Regions from separate parts of the Thalassobacillus sp. B23F22_16 genome, predicted to be linked through region 2. Evidence: riboswitches for the same ligand, from Rfam matches in the RefSeq annotation. Region 2 holds a riboswitch; each other region holds the start of a gene.

Region 1 (6,259 bases), on a different contig from region 2:
ATCGCCCTTGGTTCCTTCCTTGAAATCCCACTGGCTGTATATTCATGTAACCACAGCCGCAATTGGAGAGGCTATCTTAGCTATCAGTTTTGTGGCAGGCTTGATATTTTTAATCCGGCAAATCGATCAGACAAAAAAGTCTAAGCATACATTCTGGCTTGAATTTGTAATTTACTCCATTTTCTCTACTTTGGGTTTTATCATTGTCACTACTACTTTCGGTGCCATGGATTACCAGGCCCAGTTTCAGGCACCTATAGAAGGTCAGATTACAGCGGTAGAATATCACTTACCTGCAATTGCTGGCCCAAATGCCGGAGAGTTACAAACGGCGGGAGCCATGCAGCCACTATTTGATGCCCCGGAATGGATGAGGGGAGAAAGCGCAGCAAGAAAATTTAACACATTGATTTGGTCTCTTTTGAGCGGACTAGTTCTTTATGGGGCTGCACGTTTGATTTTGAGGAAGCGAGTAGCTGCAGTCATCCAGCCGAAGCTGAAAAAATTCAACCCGGATTTAATTGATGAAGTTTCTTATCGTGCAGTTTCGATCGGATTTCCAATATTCACATTAGGTGCTTTAATATTTGCCATGATTTGGGCACAAGAAGCCTGGAATCGATTCTGGGGATGGGATCCGAAAGAGGTATGGGCACTGATTACCTGGTTGTTCTATGCATTTTTCCTTCATCTGCGCTTATCAAGAGGCTGGCACGGTACTAAATCAGCCTGGCTTGCCGTAGGAGGATTTGCTATCATCATGTTCAACTTGATTGCTGTCAACCTTATTATCGCTGGATTACACTCCTACGCTTAAATATTTAGGGATTGATTTGTAAGATACTTGCAGAAGAAAAGACCAATGATAGACCATTAGAGGCCAGCAGTTCTCTGATGGTCTATCGTTTACATAATCATTTTTTGTTATGCTAAGAGGAAAAGAAACAAAGGTAATAGAATTGAATGATATATAGGGACTTTTAGAGGGGGCATCGCTATGGAAAAAGAAGCAAGGGTATTAGTAGTAGATGATGAAGAAAGAATCAGACGGCTGATTCGTATGTATCTAGAAAGAGAAAACTTTGAGGTTGAAGAAGCAGAAGATGGAGATGAAGCACTTACTAAGTCACTGAATAACGATTACGACGTGATATTATTGGATATTATGATGCCTGGAAAAGATGGAATTGAAGTTTGTAAGGATTTACGTGAAAAAAAAGCTACGCCCGTGCTGATGCTTACAGCAAAAGGAGAAGAAAGCAATCGTGTTCAAGGGTTTGAAGTAGGAGCAGACGACTATATTGTAAAACCATTCAGCCCGAGAGAAGTAGTGCTTCGGGTTAAAGCGATCCTGCGTCGGTCTTCGTCTACGAAGTTTCTTCAAACAGAGACTTCGGCAAATAATGTATTGGTGTTTCCTCATCTGACAATTGATAATGACGCACACCGGGTGACCGCTGATGGAAAAGAGGTAACATTGACCCCGAAAGAATATGAATTATTACATTTCCTTGCCAAAGCTCCTGATAAGGTCTTTGAACGGGAGCATTTATTGAAGGAAGTCTGGCAGTATGAATTTTTCGGTGATCTAAGAACAGTGGATACACATGTAAAACGACTGAGGGAAAAGTTAAGCAAGGTTTCCAAAGATGCCGCAAAAATGATTGTAACTGTCTGGGGTGTGGGATATAAATTCGAGGTAAGTGGTGACTGATGTTTTGGCGCAGTGTCGTAGGTAAACTATGGTTCACTATATTATTATTAGTTTCTTTTGTATTATTTCTTTTGACCGTATTACTCCTGGAGTTTTTTGAGAACTTTCACATTTTAGAAGCTGAAAGAGAGTTATTACAGACGGCAGAAAAGGTTTCCGAAATTGTTGATGAATATGGCGAAAGGGATTTAATTTTAGACACCTCTACCAGAGTGAAAGACCCTTCAAGCCGTGTCGTGATCTTTTTTAATGAGGACGACATGTGGAGTTCCTCGGCAGAAGGGACTCTGCCTCAAATCGACCGCCAATGGATTGAATCGGATGAGGAGCTTTCTTCCGTATTGACAGGGTCAGATCAAGTGAAAAAAATAGCGGATATTGATAACTTTCAAAATGGGGTCATGGTAGTAGGTACATCGTTAAATGCAGAAGGTTCAGGTGTCTTTGTCTACCAGTCTCTCGACTCAGTAGAAGAGACGACAATGCAGACGACTAAAATCATTTTTCTGGGTGCCGGAATAGCAATCATTTTGACTACGATATTCGCTTTCTTCTTATCGACACGGATCACAGCACCGCTAATCAAGATGCGAGAAGGTGCATTAGAACTTGCTAAAGGGGAATTCAACACGAAAGTACCCATTCTTACCCATGATGAAATTGGGGAGCTCGCAATGGCATTTAATCGGATGGGGCGCCAGTTAAAATTTCATATTAATGCATTGAATCAGGAAAAAGAGCAGTTGTCAGGGATTCTAAGCTCTATGGCTGATGGGGTTATCACTATAAATCGCCAAGGGGAGATCCTGATTACCAATCCTCCCGCTGAACAATACCTGCAAGCCTGGGCTTATGAAGAAGGTGGGACTGATATTGCTTATAAAGATGAGCCTATGCATTTGCCGGAAAGGTTGAAAGAGATATTCAACCAAGTGATTGAGACGGAGACGGAAGTAATGACAGAAACAGATGCCCAAGGGAGAAACTGGGTTATTATCATGACGCCATTATATGATAAATCTTCTGTCCGCGGAGCTGTTGCGGTATTAAGGGATATGACTGAAGAACGACGCCTGGATAAACTGAGACAGGATTTCATTGCAAATGTTTCCCATGAGTTACGCACCCCAATCTCGATGATGCAAGGGTATAGCGAAGCAATTGTAGATGATATAGCTGAAAGCAAGGAGGAGAAAAACGAACTTGCCCAAATCATCTATGAAGAATCCCAGCGGATGAGCAGACTGGTTAACGAACTGCTGGATCTGGCAAGAATGGAAGCCGGCCATATCACTTTGAATAAGGAAGAGGTAGAAATACGTCCGTTCGCAGAAAAGATTGTACGTAAATTCCAAGGGCTTGCCCAGGAGAAAGATGTCAACTTAAGACTCCATGCTCCAGAAGCGATGGGCACCAAATATTTTGACCCGGATCGTATCGAGCAAGTGTATACGAATTTAATCGATAATGCGATTCGCCATACCAATACGGGTGGAAATGTTGATATTCATCTGGAAATGACGAATGAAGGAATCCATTCGGCTGTACAGGATTCTGGCACTGGGATTCCTGAAGAAGATTTGCCATTTGTATTCGAGCGTTTCTATAAGGCAGACAAATCGAGGAAAAGGAAAAAGGGAAAGACAGGTACAGGCCTTGGGCTCTCTATCGCTAAACATATTATTGAAGCACACCAGGGAACTATTGCTGTGCACAGTAAAGAAGGTTCGGGTACGACATTTTCTTTTCACTTGCCTGATCTTAGCGAAGATCTACAAGATTTGTAATAAAATCTTGTTACCTGTGAAACAACTATTTACTTTCCCCTAGCTTATGGTAATATAAAAATAGAATTGAATAAGTGAATCAAGGTACTTTTGAGTAGTTGAAAAGGGAATTTGGTGAAAGTCCAAAGCTGTCCTCGCAACTGTAAGTGCCACGAACCGGACAGACCACTGTACCGTAATGTATGGGAAGGGTCCGTAGTAGGGAAAGCACAAGCCAGTAGACCTGCCTTGATTCGTCGTTTCAAAGCTTCGGGGATTGAGCTGTTTGAGACAACCGGTGGAATAAACCCATTAAGTCGGGACCTATTTGAATACTGGTAGTCCAAGCCCATTCTGTTGAAGAATGGGCTTTTAATGTGGGGAAAAGGCGGTTGTCTATCTGAATTTCACACCCAAAAGCAATGAAACAAACAAACTGCGTGAAAGGATGATAGATCATGCTAAACATGAAGCAATTTATTGTTGCTGTATTAATGGCAGCGGCAGTATTGACAGGATGTCAATCCGGATCAGAGGAGTCAAGTCAGGCTCAACAAGAACAGCAGGAACAGGTACCTGTGAAGGTCACTATTTCCCAAGGGGAAGGTGAAGAAATGGTGGCAGAAAAAGAGTTGGAAGTTGAGGAAGGTACAAGTTTAATGGAAGTTTTAAAAGATAATTTCGAAGAAGTAGAGGAAAAAGATGGCTTCGTAACCAAGATTGAAGGGATAGAGGCAAAAGAAGGGGAACAGAAAGCCTGGTTCTTTACGATCAATGGAGAGGATGCGTCTGTGGGAGCAAAAGAATACAAAGTAGAAGAAAATGACTCTTTCACTTTTGATTTCCATGCATGGGACTGATAAGGATGAACACCTATAAAATAACATTAATAGCATTGCTGGCGTCCCTCGCGGTAGTTGGCAGGTATGTATTCGCTTTTTTACCAAACGTTCAGCCGGTTACTGCTATCATCATTATTGCGGGATTTTGGCTGGGGCCACTAGCAGCAGTTGTGCTGGCAGTTTTGGTCACCTTCCTGTCCAATGTCATGTTAGGGATGGGGATCTGGACGATATGGCAAGTAGCTGCCTGGGCTGTCATTGGTTTGGTTAGCGGATTGATCGGCAGATATTGGTCAGCTATTCCGCTGCTATTATTGGCTGCTTTCGGAGCGTTGAGTGGCATATTTTATGGTCTGGTATTGTCTGTAACCATGTATAGCTTTGCAGGATCATTTTGGGGATATTATCTGGCCGGCCTGCCATTTGATCTTTACCATGCTGCAGGCAATGCAGTGTTCATCACCACGCTTTATCCTGTATTCAGTCGTCTGTTTCAACGTTATTATAACCAATGGATACCAGCTTGAAATACCAGCCAATAAAGGTTGGTATTTTTTCTATATTATGACTATTATTAAGGGGGATGTAACTTTTTAATACATAATGCGACTAATTTAGTGAACAGGAGGTCTCTCCACTGTGAGATCGATATTTGAATCTCTTTATGAAAAATATCATCAGGATATATTTCAGTTTATTTTTTATATGGTGAAGAATCGGGAGCAAACGGAAGACCTCGTTCAAGAGGTTTATATAAAAGTCTTAAAATCTTACGATAAGTTTAAAGGGGACAGCAGTGAAAAAACTTGGTTGTTTTCTATTGCCAGACATGTCACGATCGATTTCTTTCGTAAGCAGGAAAGAAAGAGAAAACGCCTGCTGGAATTTTTCGACTGGGAGAAAAAAGGCGAACAAATAAAAGATCAACAGCCTTTACCAGAGGAGATAGCTGAAAAAAATGAGCAAATACAAATTCTTTATGAACACTTGGATAAGCTGACAGTGGATCAGAGAAGTGTCATTATTTTGAGATTCATACAATTAATGTCAATCCAGGAAACCGCTGATATTTTAGGGTGGTCCATCAGTAAAGTGAAAACAACCCAGCATCGGGGCATGAAAGTATTGCAGGATTTGATGGCAGATCAACGAAAGGAGGGAGATAATTATGAAGCAAAATAAAAACGACAGGCGTAAGGAACTGGAAAAGGATTTAGAAAAATTCCCTTTTATCCAGGACCACCAGGATAAAGATGAGCTTTATAACAAAATTTCCCTTCAAATGATGGAAGAAGAGCCCAAAAAAAGAAAACTGGTTATCATGCCAATCTTTGCTCTGGTTGCGGTGCTCTTTCTAACAGCCCTCATCCTCCCGCCCATTTTAATAGACCAGTCTGGCGAAGACTCGATGGATATAGCGACAGAATCCAATGAGGGCGGTGAAGATAACTCAGAAACCCTGCATGATGAGCAGTCAGCGGAGCTCTCCCAGATCCCATCTGAAATGGAAGTAACAGAGCGAGACATGGATGGCAGCGAACTGCAAAGTTATTTGGTGTTTGAAAAATTTAAGGAAAACCCATTTATAATTGCGGTTGCCGCAGGAATGAATGGGGAGCAGATCATCCCATTTGCCATTACAACAAAGGATGGACAATTGAATTATACCACTACTACCACTTTAGTGGCTGAACAAGCAGAAGAACTTGGCGTGGCCGGTTTTCCATTACAAGGAACAGAAATAAACAGGAAGGGAACGGAAGCAGATATAATTTTTCCGGAGGATTTTCAAATGGCTGGAGGTTCAAGCTCTGATGTTATGCTTCATAATAGTATCGAGCAGACCTTTCAAAATAGCCAAGTATCGCAAGTGAACCTTAAATATAAGGATGGACGTCCTTTTGAAATGGGTAACTTTGGAACGGTTGAGTCCTTGA
Region 2 (6,259 bases):
AGCTATTCCCGTTAATAATCCCGGTAGATGCATTAGGCGCTTCGTGGTCCACCAATTTTCTTTCCTGTAACTTCATGAATATTCCTCCTTAAGATGAACAGCTGTCACATTCAAAATTATCCTGGCTCGAAGTGGAACGGGTGTAATAAGTGGTTTTCAAGCCGCTTTTCCACGCATGTACATGTAAATCGAGTAGTTCTTTCGCTTTGATGGTATTTTTGACATAAAAATTGAACGAGATAGATTGGTCGATATACCTTTGTCTGGCGCTGTTCTGCTCGATGCTGGTGTGCTGGTCGATTTCATGTGCAGCCTTGTAATACCAATAGGTTTCTGATGATAAATCAGGAGCTGTGACAGGGATTCTGAAGTCCTTTTTCTCTTCCGAATAAAACTTTTTGAATATCGGGTCGATACTGGCTGTACTCCCGGCAATCAAGGATGTGCTGGAATTCGGTGCTACCGCCATCATATACCCGTTTCGGACTCCGTTTTCTGAGACTTGATTTATAAGCTTGTCCCAACTTTCGTTTCGGTTTAAATTACGTTTCGCGAAAAATTCGCCGGTTTCCCAATCCGATCCCTGGAATGAGGGGTAGGCGCCTTTTTCCTTAGCCAATTCCATACTGGCCTGAATCGTATGGTAGGCGATTTCTTCATAAACTTTATGCGTATACTGGACAGCTTCTTCTGATTCCCATTTGATATGCTTACGAGCAAGCAGGTGAGCCCAGCCAAAGGTGCCTAACCCGATACCGCGATACTTTTGGTTCGTCAATTGCGCCTGCATGACTGGGATTGTATTTTGATCGATCACATTATCAAGCATCCGGACCTGGATAGATATTAACCGCTCCAATACATTGGCTGGCACTGCTTTTCCAAGGTTGATGCTTGATAGATTACAAACAACAAAATCCCCAGGATCCCGAACGATATGCAGCTTCCCATCCTTCACATAGTGCTCTTCTTCTATCGTAGGAGACTGATTTTGGGTTATTTCCGTACAGAGGTTGCTGCAGTAGACCATGCCTTCATGACGATTCGGGTTCATCCGGTTGACTTCATCACGGTAAAACATATAGGGTGTACCAGTCTCTAATTGGCTGACCATAATTTTTTTCATGATTTCGATTGCCGGGATGGACTGCTTGGATAAGTCTGGGTGGTCGATGCATGCCTGGTATTTTTCCCTGAAGGAGCCGGCTCCCTTTTCTTCATCATAAAGATCCTCCAGGGAAAAGCCCATGACCCGTCTGACCTCGTGTGGGTCGAATAAATACCAGTCATCCCTTGCTTCAACCGCTTCCATAAAAACATCCGGTATACAAACGCCGGAAAATAAATCGTGGGTGCGCTGCCGTTCGTCACCGTTATTCAGGCGTGCGTCTAAAAAGGAAAGGATGTCTTTGTGCCATACGTCGAGATAGACAGCTATTGCTCCCTGGCGCTGACCGAGCTGATCGACGCTCACTGCCGTATTATTCAATTGTTTCATCCAGGGAAGGACGCCGGATGAGACTCCTTTAAAGCCTTTAATATCACTTCCACGGCTTCTGATTTTCCCAAGGTAGACGCCGATGCCGCCACCATGTTTACTTAAGTTGGCAATATCTGTGTTACTATCAAAGATAGATTGTAAGCTGTCATCAATCGTATCGATAAAGCACGAGCTCAGCTGACCATAACTTTTTCCCGCATTAGCCAGGGTTGGAGTCGCGACGGTCATATACAAGTTGCTGAGGGCCCAATAGGCTTCTTTGATCAGGCTGATGCGTTTCGTTTTTGGTTCCTTTTCCATCAAGGTCATGGCAATGATCATGAATCGTTCCTGAGGCAGTTCGTATAATCTGCCTTGTTTGTCTTTAGCCAGGTAGCGGTCATGGAGGGTTTTTAATCCGATATAGGTAAACAGCTTATCCCGATCAGGGCATATGGCAGCCTCCAGTTCTTCCATTTCTGCTACAGTATAAACGGTTAATAAGTCAGCATGATAGATTCCTTCGTCTATCAGATGACTGATCATGTGACGAAATCCCTGGTAAGGGCGAGAATGAGTGCGATTGGTACAACTTTCTTCGTACATTTGTTCCAGCTGTAATTCTGCAGCAACATAAGTCCAATCCGGTGCTTCTTCGTCAATCAAAGCCAGGCATGCTAAAATCAGCTGTTGGGTTTGTTCCTGACCATTTGATGTATTGGGTTGGGTGTCTTTCAGTTGATTCAGGTCTAAATGGGGAAAGCGGTGACTGACTTTATTCAGCCAGTCCGTCCAGTTGGTTTCTTTATGGGTAAAAGTTGCTTCCATGGTTCCACTCCTTTAAAAAGAATAAAAAAACCCGCTCGATTTGAGCGGATGAAACCATGGAATAATGAGGCCGTACAGAGAAGAAGGCTGTCTTATTCCATCGTTTCATCTTCTCAATCCCCGAAGAAGTAGAAACTTCCTGCGAATAGTGACAGGTCTCCTGACTTGTGCTTCGTTCTATTCCGGTCCTTCCCATGCTCATCATGCACAGTGGAAATCCGTTTCGTCAGCACTTACAGTTGCGGGGGCAGTTCTGGATTTGCACCAGATTCCCTATTAAGCCTTGTGGCATCCGCTATTCGCTAATACAATATATTGTGTTTTGTTGTAGTTTTGTTGGCTTATCTTGTGTTTCAATGATAACGAAGGAAAAAGAATGTTGCAACAACTTTTCTAAAAAAGGAATTTTCGATAGACAGTCGAAGACTAGGAAGAGGCGTGCAGACAGGAGGATAATTGTGATGAAAAATAATAATTTTGAATGGCATAAAGAAGTCGAGCGGCAGTGGGATGGCCGGGCAGACTTTTGGAATGAAAACAGTAAAACGATGTGGGATGAAGGAAGCCGTAAGACAATCATTCCTTTTCTACAGAAGCATATCAAACCCGAATCCTCCATTGCGGACATCGGCTGTGGGGATGGCTATGGGTCCTGCAAATTGCATGAAGCAGGCTACAAGGTGACTGGCATTGATATCTCGGCGGAAATGATTGAGCGTGCGAAACGCCAGCTGGAGGGCGAGGAATTAACGTTCAGACGGGGGGATCTGGCTGGACTGGATGTGGAAGATGAAAGCTATGATGCCATCATGGCCATCAATTGTCTGGAATGGACAGAGGTCCCGGCAGATGCCCTGAAAGAAATGAAGCGTATCTTGCGGCCTGGTGGGAAAATGTGTATCGGGGTACTAGGACCTACCGCTGCCCCTCGTAAAAATAGTTATCGCCGTTTATACGGGGAAGATGTCATATGTAACACGATGATGCCGTGGGAATTCGAGGCGATGGCCCAGGAAATGGGGTTAAAGGTACTGGACGGCCACGGCGTCTATAAGCGTGGAGTCACAGATATACAGCTGAAAAATCTCTCGGAAGATCTACAGCAGGCGCTTACTTTCATGTGGGTATTCATGCTGGAAAAATATTTCTGTGTTTAACTTTCTTTTCCTTAAGGAAAGCTATGTAAAAAAAGGAAGGTGTTATTTCACAGATGAATAACCAAGAACTGAAAGATAAAGTATTGCAGGTACTTGAGAATAATAAAGTCGGTACCCTTGCCTCGGTCAAAAATAATCGGCCGCACTCCCGCTATATGACTTTTTTTAATGAAGAGCTGATATTGTATACACCAACAAGTAAGGATACGCACAAGGCAGAAGAAATCGACGAGAATCCTTACGTCCATATACTGATTGGTTATGAAGGAGAAGGCTTTGGTGATGCCTACCTTGAAATAGAAGGGAAGGCAGAAATCAAAGAGGATGAAAGTCTGAAAAAACAGCATTGGAACGAATATATGGAAAAATGGTTCCAAGGGCCGGATGACCCGAATTATATCATTCTTAAAATCACTCCAGAGCAGATCAGACTGATGAATAAAGGAGATACTACTCCTCAAACGTTAGAGCTGTAAAACAAAACCGCGCCGAGGCATATTGCCCGGGCGCGGTTTTCACTTGGCCAAGTTTTTCTAATGGTGCAAGGCGTGCTGGATGGTTTCGTGGAGCACATTCAATACATGCTCATCATCATGGGAATAATAAATGGAAGTTCCTTCACGTCTGAATTTCACAAGCCGCAGGTTTTTCAAGAAACGCAGCTGATGGGAAACTGTCGATTGACGCAAGTGAAGCTGTTCCGCTATTTCATTGACACTGTATTCCCGGTTGAATAATAAGTTTAAAATTCTGATTCTGGTAGGATCGGCAAGCGCCTTGAATGTTTGCGAAACAAGAAATAATGTTTCTTCATCAAGGTCCGTATAACGGGAATCATCCATGCTGCAGTCCCCCTTCCTCTTCGTCATGCCCCATTACGGAGCAATGCTCATCTTCATATTCAATTTCTACCGTAATATGATCAAGGTGGATAGGTTCTAGTATTTCCTTTACTTGTTCTTTTATGGTGCAAACTTGATCCTTGGTAGCATGTTCAGATACTACAATATGGGTCGAGAACGCGTGATGTTCCCCATCCAGAGACCACAAATGGGTGTGGTGAGTCGACTGGACGTTCGGCAACCGGTTCATTCTATTTATGATATCCTCATAATCAATATTTTCTGGGACCCCTTCTAAAAATAGTTTCATGGTTTTGAACAAGTTTTTGACTACGTTATAAAGTATGAACACAGTGATACCAATGGAGGCAATAGGATCAAGAATCGGCGCATCAAAAAAGTACATGACGATACTGACGGCTAAAACAGCTGCCCAGCCTAATACATCTTCAAGCAAGTGCCAGGTCATTACTTTGGAATTCATCGATTCTCCGCCCCGAAGACGAAAAACTGCAGCGCCATTGACGATGATCCCTAATATAGCCAGGATGATCATCCCGCCGGCATCGGGCTGTTCCGGATTCAACAACCGAGGCACCGCTTCCGTTAAAATGAAGACCGACCCGACGATCAACACGATACTATTGATCAATGCAGCCAGCAGGGAAAAGCGTTTATACCCGAAAGAAAAGTCTTTTGTTTTTCCTTTCTTGGAGTATTTCTGCAAAAACCAGGCAAGACCCAGGGATAATGAATCTCCTAAATCATGTAAAGCATCAGATAAAATAGCCATACTATTTGTCAAAATTCCGCCAATGATTTCAATGATAGTAAAAGTGAAATTTAAAAAGAAAGCAATTTTAATATTTCCTGTTGTGTGGTCGTGATGATGATGGTGATGGGACATTTTTCTCCCTCATTTCTTTCCTTATGTGTTTATATGATTATATGTTCATATATATTATGCTATGTAACATGATGAAGAATGTCAACCAGGTTATCACTGTTTTTTAAGTTGAAAAACAGTAAGCCTGATAATAATCGAAAAATGCGCTACAATATACAAAACTGTGAATATTTTTGGAGGTGGACCATTGATAGCTGTGCAGCCCTATATTGATACCGTGCGGAAAGTTGATCTCGATGGACAGCGTTATGTAGATACACATCACCAGCTGATTTTGACCGATACAGAAATCAAATCCCGGGATTACCGATTTGCTTTGGAAAATGTATTTGATATCTCTTACCGTCCTGTAAGGGAAGAGGTGGGGTTGTTATATTTACACACCAATCAGGGAGTGTTTACTTATAGAATAGCCACTCCCCCTGATCAGTTTATCGTTGCCTGTAAAAAAGTTATTGGGTGTTAAGAGTCTGTTGGATTTATATTTAGCAGCCGGCGCTCCACGCCATAATAATCCATCTCGTGGTTAGTCATCAAAGCAAGATCATATAATTTATCCAATAAATATTTCCGGTCCATATCATAAATGAATTGGGAACTGATATGGTCAACCGTGTTACTGGCGAAATGCCATAACTGGTCATGCTTAGAGGCGTCTATCGATTGCGAAACCAAAGTCAACGCTACAATGATTTCAGTTATGATCGGATAGTTTTTATCGGCATAATGCCGAATATAACCAAACCCGCGGTAAAGATAATAATTGAAATCTTCCGAATCCATGATGATCCTTACTTGTTTAACTTCATCCGCCAAATAAGGAGAAAAAGTGATGTAGCCTTCTACCGATACTAGCAGGTCTGCCATTTGATGAATCGTGTTGATGGCTGTTTTGGGGTCATTATTCCCGAGGCCTTTCACACCAACTTCAGCAAGTTTGGTCATACCCATCTTGATATCCTGAATTTCTGTTTCTTTATGACCGATTTCGATTAAACTTCTGTACACTTCTTCATCGATTTTGTCTTTGCCTGGTCCCCAATAA
Region 3 (6,259 bases), on a different contig from region 2:
CCCTGGACTTCCTCAAGATTGGTCTCCACCTGATAAGGATCTCTTACTTTGTTTCCGAGCATTTGATACCCGCCGCAAATACCAACCACGATAGCTCCTAGTTCCCGGGCTAAGGTGATAGCCTTGTCCAGCCTTTTGTCTTGCACATAGATAAGATCCTCGATCGTATTCTTGCTTCCAGGCATAATGATGACATTCGGCCGCTTCAGCTCCCCTGCTTCTTTTACAAAACGAACATGACAATCCTGTTCAAACAGGAACGGGTCAATGTCGGTAAAATTAGAAATCTTCGGGTATTCAATGACAGCAATGTCAATCGGTTTGTCCGTGTTCCTGCTCCTCGTATAACGGCTTAGGCTTAACGAATCCTCCGCCTCGATTTGAAGGTCATGGATATGAGGAATGACACCAAGCACCGGTTTTCCAGTATACGCTTCAAACCACTCCAACCCTGGATCCAGCAGCTTTTTGTCGCCCCGGAACTTATTGATGACAACCCCAATTACACGGTCGCGTTCTCGTTCCGGCAAAAGCTGGAGCGTTCCAACGAGACTGGCGAACACCCCGCCTTTATCAATGTCTCCCACTAATATGACCGGTGCGTCGGCCATTTTTGCAACGCTCATATTCACAAGCTCCCGGTCATTCAGGTTGACCTCAGCCGGACTGCCGGCCCCCTCGATGACAATCCGGTCATACTTGCCAGCAAGCCGGTGGTATGCCTCTGTGATTATTTGTTTGGCAGTATCATAGTATTCCGAGCGGTAGGCGCTTGCCTTCATGTTTGACACCGGCTTACCATGAACGACAATCTGTGCATCGTTATCCCGGTTCGGCTTGATCAGAACAGGATTCATATCCGTGGTTGCCGTGATCCCAGCCGCTTCCGCCTGGACGCCCTGAGCCCGTCCAATTTCTTTTCCATCGACGGTTATGTAGGAATTGAGCGCCATGTTCTGCGACTTGAACGGAGCCGTCCGCCAGCCATCTTCCGTGAAAATCCGGCACAGGGCAGTGACGAGGATGCTTTTTCCTGCATCGGAATGGGTTCCCTGGATCATGACCGGCATTGCTTTTTCACTCCTCATTCCGCTGCTCCTTGCAAAGACGCAAAAAGTTCTCCAGTACATCGGGGTTAGAGGCAAAATGGATGTGTGTATAACCGGCAACCACATTTTTATAAAGAGATCCTTCCTCACCCGTTCCGAACCTGCTCTTCACCCGATAAGCTCCAGGCAGCTCACCTGTTGGTGTAAAAATGGAATAATGGAACTCATGTCCACGTACTTCCATACCGTCGTTGAAAAGATAGTTGTTTGGTAGTCCAGAGATTTCCCGGTATCCAAGGGCTGCTAGTTTCGTCTGCATTTCCGTCTTACCAGGTAGCACCCCTGCCATCGGGTAGGTGTTCCCATCAATCGTCGTGATCGACTCAGACAAATACATCAATCCTCCGCATTCTGCCAATACAGGAAGACCATTTTCAATTGCCTCCCTAACGGACTGCCTGACTGCTCGGTTTTCCGCCAGCTGCTCAGCAAATTGCTCCGGGAATCCGCCCCCTAAATAAACACCATCCGCTTCAGGAGGAAGCACCTCTCCTTTTAAAGGAGAAAAATAAACAACCTGAGCTCCATATGCTTCCATTAAGTCCAGATTTTCTTGATAATAGAAGTTGAAGGCCTCATCCCGTGCTACGGCTACGGTTACATCGATTGCGCCTCTACGCTGAAACATAGAGGGCTCAGCTTTCAGGGCTGGCTGTTCACTGATCTGATAGATTTGCTCTATGTCTACCGTCTCCGCAACCACATCTCCAAGCTGGTCCAGCTGCTCATCCAGTTCCCCGCGCTCGATGGAAGGCACCAGCCCTAAGTGCCGCTCCGGCATCTCGATGCTTTTATCTTTCAACAGATATCCACAGACTGGAATGCCGCATTCCTGTTCCACCGCTTCTTTTATCAGCTGATAATGCCCCTCACTTCCGACCTTATTCGCAATCACTCCGGCAATAGTAACGCCAGGATCCAGTAACTGAAAACCTTTTACGATAGCAGCAGCACTCCGGGCCATCGCTGAGCAGTCGACAATCAGAATCGTCGGAGCACCAAGCAGGGTACTGATTTCTGCCGTGGAACCCTGATTGGATGTTGGCGATTTGCCGTCATAAAACCCCATGACTCCCTCGATGATCGAAAGGTCTGCCCCTTCACTTCCTTTGACAAATACTTCTTTCATCACATCTTCCGGGAGCATCCAGCTATCGAGGTTACGAGAGGGACGGCCGGTTACGGCGGTATGGTAGGAAGGGTCTATGTAATCAGGACCGCACTTGAACCCCTGAACGGTGAGCCCCTTTTTGATTAACGCAGCCATTAACCCGATTGCGATACTCGTCTTGCCAGCGCCACTGGATACACCTGCAACTACGACACGACGGGCAGTCAAAACTCAACACCACGGACGGCAGGAATGCCTTCATCATAATAATGTTTTTCCACATCAATGACCGATACAAGATCAGCTGCATTCTTTACTTCCTGGAGCGCACTTCTGCCAGTAATCACGAGGTGGACATGCTCCGGTTTGTTGTTGATCAGTTCAATCACTTCTTCAAGCGGCAGTACATCATCAACTGGAAACGAATCAATCGCAAGCGCATTGTTCAGTTCATCCAGAATCACGATATCATACTCCCCGGACAGCACCGTTTCCTTGGCAAGAGCCCACGCTTTTTTTAATGCTTCCCGGTGGATTTCCGGTGTCTTTGTCCAGGTGAACCCTTCACCCAGCTGAATGATCTCAGCACCCAGTTTCAACAGGGATTTCCTTTCACCATAAGGCCGCTTTGGTGACTTGATGAATTGCAGCATTTTCACCTTTTTGTCATGGCCTAATGCCCGGACAGCAAGCCCGGTTGCAGCCGTCGTCTTCCCTTTTCCATCACCGGTAAAAACCAATGTCAACCCCTGCTTTTTTTGCATTCTATCTCCTCCTCAGTATTTACAAGTGCAATTAGAAAAACTTGGCTTATCGCCAAGTACTTATGGCTAAAGCCTTAGATTTTCTAATACTTTAATCCTTTAACAAAGTTAAACATTCTTAAAGTAAAAAAAACACCTTCCTCTAAAGGAAGGTGTGACTATAAATAGGCAGAATATGCAGCATACGAATTCCACGTACTTACAAGCCTCCCTTTTTCCTCGAAGGGTAAACTTTGCGACAAACAGGCAGGCATCCTGACTTACATTCTTCTAACGAATGCTTACAGTGGCGGGACCGTGTTGGACTTTCACCAACTTCCCCTTTTCACCTTAAAGGCTTCCTTTTAAGGACCTGTTCGTATGATATGAAATTAATCTTATTGTAGCCGAACCTATCATTCTTGTAAACAATCAAAAGATAAAGGCTTGCAATATGACAATTAATGAAAACCCACTAACTGCTATACTTAAATACCCATAAGCTTTCCGTCCCTTATTAATTTCTACCAAACCGATACTAACATATAGAGCCCGAGAAGAAGGTATTAAATAACGTCATATCAAAATTTCACTGATTAACATATAACCTGATAACATAAGGATTAGTATAGCTAAAATAATTTTCGAAACCTTCAACATCAAAATCTCTCCTCAGCCCCTATGCCTCTAACCGAGGTATGTAAGCCCCCCATTTTCTTTCTTTGCACGAACGGTGATTTTACCTGCACATCCATGTGAATTCCTATGACTTTCTTCAACTTCCTGGCATAGAGAACTGAATAACTCTTCTATTTCAGCTACCGTCATACTTTTTGATAACTCGTGAACACGCACCAGTTCGACTTTTTTAAAAGAGTCTACGGATGAATCACTATCACTCCTGCCTATTGCAGTAACTTCGAATTCGACTTTCATATGTATGTCCTCCTATCGAGCAGTTAGTAGTTATACGAATATGAGTTCAAAAGGATTCATTAAAATGGTAGTCGATAAGGGTTGATATGTTTAAAACGTACACATCGATGCATACATTGTTTTTTCGTCAAAAATTTACTTTAGACTACCGACTAATATTCCCTTTTACTTGCTTCAATGTTGCCACAATCAGGAAGCTGACAATCACTAATAACAGCCAGGAACTCACCTTTCCGAGATGTACAAGACTCCACGCTTCCGTCTGGTTCGGGTATTCCCATGCGTCAAAAAAAGTCGCTATATTCTCCGCGATCCAGATAAAAAATCCGATCAGCACAAACGAAAGAGCAAGCGGCATACGGTAGCGACTGCCATTAACTGAATAAGTCACCCACGAACACCAGAAAACGATAATTACAAGCCCGGAGAGTATCCAGCGTACATCGACCCAGAAATGGTGCGTGAAAAAATTCAGGTAGATTGCCGCTGCCAAACTGACCACCATTAAAAATGGAGGCCACTGAACCAGTTCCACCTCCAGCCTTCGCCACGCCTGGCAAAGGTAACTCGCTACACTTGCATACATGAATCCACTATACAAAGGCACACCAAACACTTTGGAATACCCTTCTTCCGGATAAGACCAGGAACCCATATGCACCTTAAAAATTTCAAGCGCGAGTCCAATCAGGTGGAATAGTGTTATCACTTTGAGTTCATCACGGGTTTCCAAGCCGGAACGCACCATGACCCACTGCATCAGAAGAAAAATAATCAGCAGCCAGTCATACCGTGGCAGTATAGGAAGAGAAGTGATTTGTGTAATAGCCAACGAGGCAAAAATAACCACCGGGAACACGCAGGATAACGCTTGCTCCCAGCCAAAATGAGAAAGCTGTACTACCGCTCTTCTGACTTTGCCGCCAACAGCCTTTGTTACATAAGAGTTCGGCAAGGAATCATTCATGATCGTCTTCATCCGGCTGGTATTCCAATATATCTCCCGGCTGGCAATCCAAGGCCTTACAAATCGCATCCAGCGTCGAGACCCGAATCGCCTTTGCCTTCCCATTTTTTAATATCGAAAGATTGGCCATTGTGATGCCAACCCGCTCCGACAGTTGGGTCACACTCATTTTCCTTTTTGCCAGCATCACATCAATATTAATAATGATCGCCATGTTCATCACCTCAGACCGTTAACTCATTTTCTGATTTTATTTCAATGGCGGTGTTTAACAGCTTTTGAAGCACCGCCGCAAAGACCGCAATCACCATGGCACCGAAAATCATTATCATGCCAATTACGATTACACCTGGTGCATCGTCGTACTCAGCGAAGAGATAAATGATCGGCATCAAAAGCACATAAAAACCACTGATCGCAATGGCACAGTATTTGATATTCTTCAACGCTTTTACTGACAAATTTGAAAAAGCTTCGTTTCTATCAATATAGCTCAAGAGCCGATAAGCCTGATACAACGCCAGAAAATACGCCAACGCGGTAGCATATAAACCAATATACACAAGATATTGCACATAACCCATCCCAGGAATTATCTCAGAGAATCCACGCGCGATGGCAGGTACCGAGAATATACACAAAGCAAGAACCGGTATCCCCATAAGAAACACAGCAACCTTCAAAAAAAGTGTTTCCCGTTTCATAAACAGCACCTCACTAATTTATTATCAGTTAGAATTTACCATAATATTTATCGTTTTACAATAAATATTTATTAGTTAGTGATATATTTTTATTGATTAAATATAGTCAGGAAACTGCTGAATAAGAACATAATTTTGCATTTAGTCTTTTATCGTTTTAGTCAAAAAAAAGACTCCCGCTGACGGAAGTCCTGTTTATCTTTATTTAATTTTATCAACGGGGATCCAAATCTCACTTCTGAAGTTAGGTGAGGAGAAATCCTTATCTGCATTCCATAAAATCTCCGGTCCTTTTTTCTGTTGATAATTAGAAGATGGAAACCATTCGGAATAAATTCTTCCCCATACATCCTGTAAGGTATCCGGGAAGGGGCCAATGACTTCAAAAACAGCCCACGTTGAGGCAGGTACTTTTAACGTTGTGAAATCAATGTCCGCATCTTTTGTGGTCGCTACTCCAATATAGTGATCAAGCTCCCCTTTTTCCTCCATACGCCCTTCCGAGAAGTTGGCGGATGCCTGGATGATTCCGCTGGGTTGGATATTAGATAGATCCTTGAGCTGTCTTACCTTTTCTTCGGTCAACGATTTCCACATTCCTTCAATGTGGGGATTGACTCCTTCAAAGATAATTGGCGCTCTTTTTTTGATGCCTGCAATCCGAAAAGACTCTTTTTCTTCGATACGAT

What was found. Region 2 has a riboswitch for cobalamin ahead of ACGTNI_RS14880 (ribonucleoside-diphosphate reductase subunit alpha). Riboswitches for the same ligand answer to the same signal wherever they lie in the genome.
Region 1: another riboswitch for cobalamin. It lies ahead of ACGTNI_RS04395 (DUF4430 domain-containing protein); the one in region 2 lies ahead of ACGTNI_RS14880 (ribonucleoside-diphosphate reductase subunit alpha).
Region 3: another riboswitch for cobalamin. It lies ahead of ACGTNI_RS02060 (cob(I)yrinic acid a,c-diamide adenosyltransferase); the one in region 2 lies ahead of ACGTNI_RS14880 (ribonucleoside-diphosphate reductase subunit alpha).

Annotation. Positions count from the first base shown of each region.
Region 1 is NZ_JBIEKD010000003.1:108,161-114,419, reverse strand. It holds gene ccsB (c-type cytochrome biogenesis protein CcsB) at 1-817, shown strand, start outside; gene ACGTNI_RS04405 (response regulator transcription factor) at 998-1,714, shown strand; gene ACGTNI_RS04400 (ATP-binding protein) at 1,714-3,501, shown strand; cobalamin riboswitch at 3,567-3,746, shown strand; gene ACGTNI_RS04395 (DUF4430 domain-containing protein) at 3,939-4,340, shown strand; gene ACGTNI_RS04390 (ECF transporter S component) at 4,346-4,849, shown strand; gene sigX (RNA polymerase sigma factor SigX) at 4,962-5,504, shown strand; gene ACGTNI_RS04380 (RsiX family anti-sigma factor) at 5,491-6,259, shown strand, end outside.
Region 2 is NZ_JBIEKD010000020.1:30,790-37,048, reverse strand. It holds gene ACGTNI_RS14885 (ribonucleotide-diphosphate reductase subunit beta) at 1-76, opposite strand, end outside; gene ACGTNI_RS14880 (ribonucleoside-diphosphate reductase subunit alpha) at 89-2,308, opposite strand; cobalamin riboswitch at 2,442-2,620, opposite strand; gene ACGTNI_RS14875 (class I SAM-dependent methyltransferase) at 2,770-3,465, shown strand; gene ACGTNI_RS14870 (pyridoxamine 5'-phosphate oxidase family protein) at 3,519-3,941, shown strand; gene ACGTNI_RS14865 (ArsR/SmtB family transcription factor) at 3,999-4,307, opposite strand; gene ACGTNI_RS14860 (cation diffusion facilitator family transporter) at 4,300-5,214, opposite strand; gene ACGTNI_RS14855 (hypothetical protein) at 5,411-5,680, shown strand; gene ACGTNI_RS14850 (DUF2254 domain-containing protein) at 5,677-6,259, opposite strand, start outside.
Region 3 is NZ_JBIEKD010000001.1:423,116-429,374, forward strand. It holds gene ACGTNI_RS02050 (cobyric acid synthase) at 1-1,088, opposite strand, end outside; gene ACGTNI_RS02055 (cobyrinic acid a,c-diamide synthase CobB) at 1,078-2,448, opposite strand; gene ACGTNI_RS02060 (cob(I)yrinic acid a,c-diamide adenosyltransferase) at 2,445-2,984, opposite strand; cobalamin riboswitch at 3,213-3,355, opposite strand; gene ACGTNI_RS02065 (DUF3953 domain-containing protein) at 3,396-3,530, opposite strand; gene ACGTNI_RS02070 (hypothetical protein) at 3,651-3,899, opposite strand; gene ACGTNI_RS02075 (DUF817 domain-containing protein) at 4,045-4,866, opposite strand; gene ACGTNI_RS02080 (helix-turn-helix domain-containing protein) at 4,859-5,080, opposite strand; gene ACGTNI_RS02085 (DUF2975 domain-containing protein) at 5,091-5,570, opposite strand; gene ACGTNI_RS02090 (AraC family transcriptional regulator) at 5,772-6,259, opposite strand, start outside.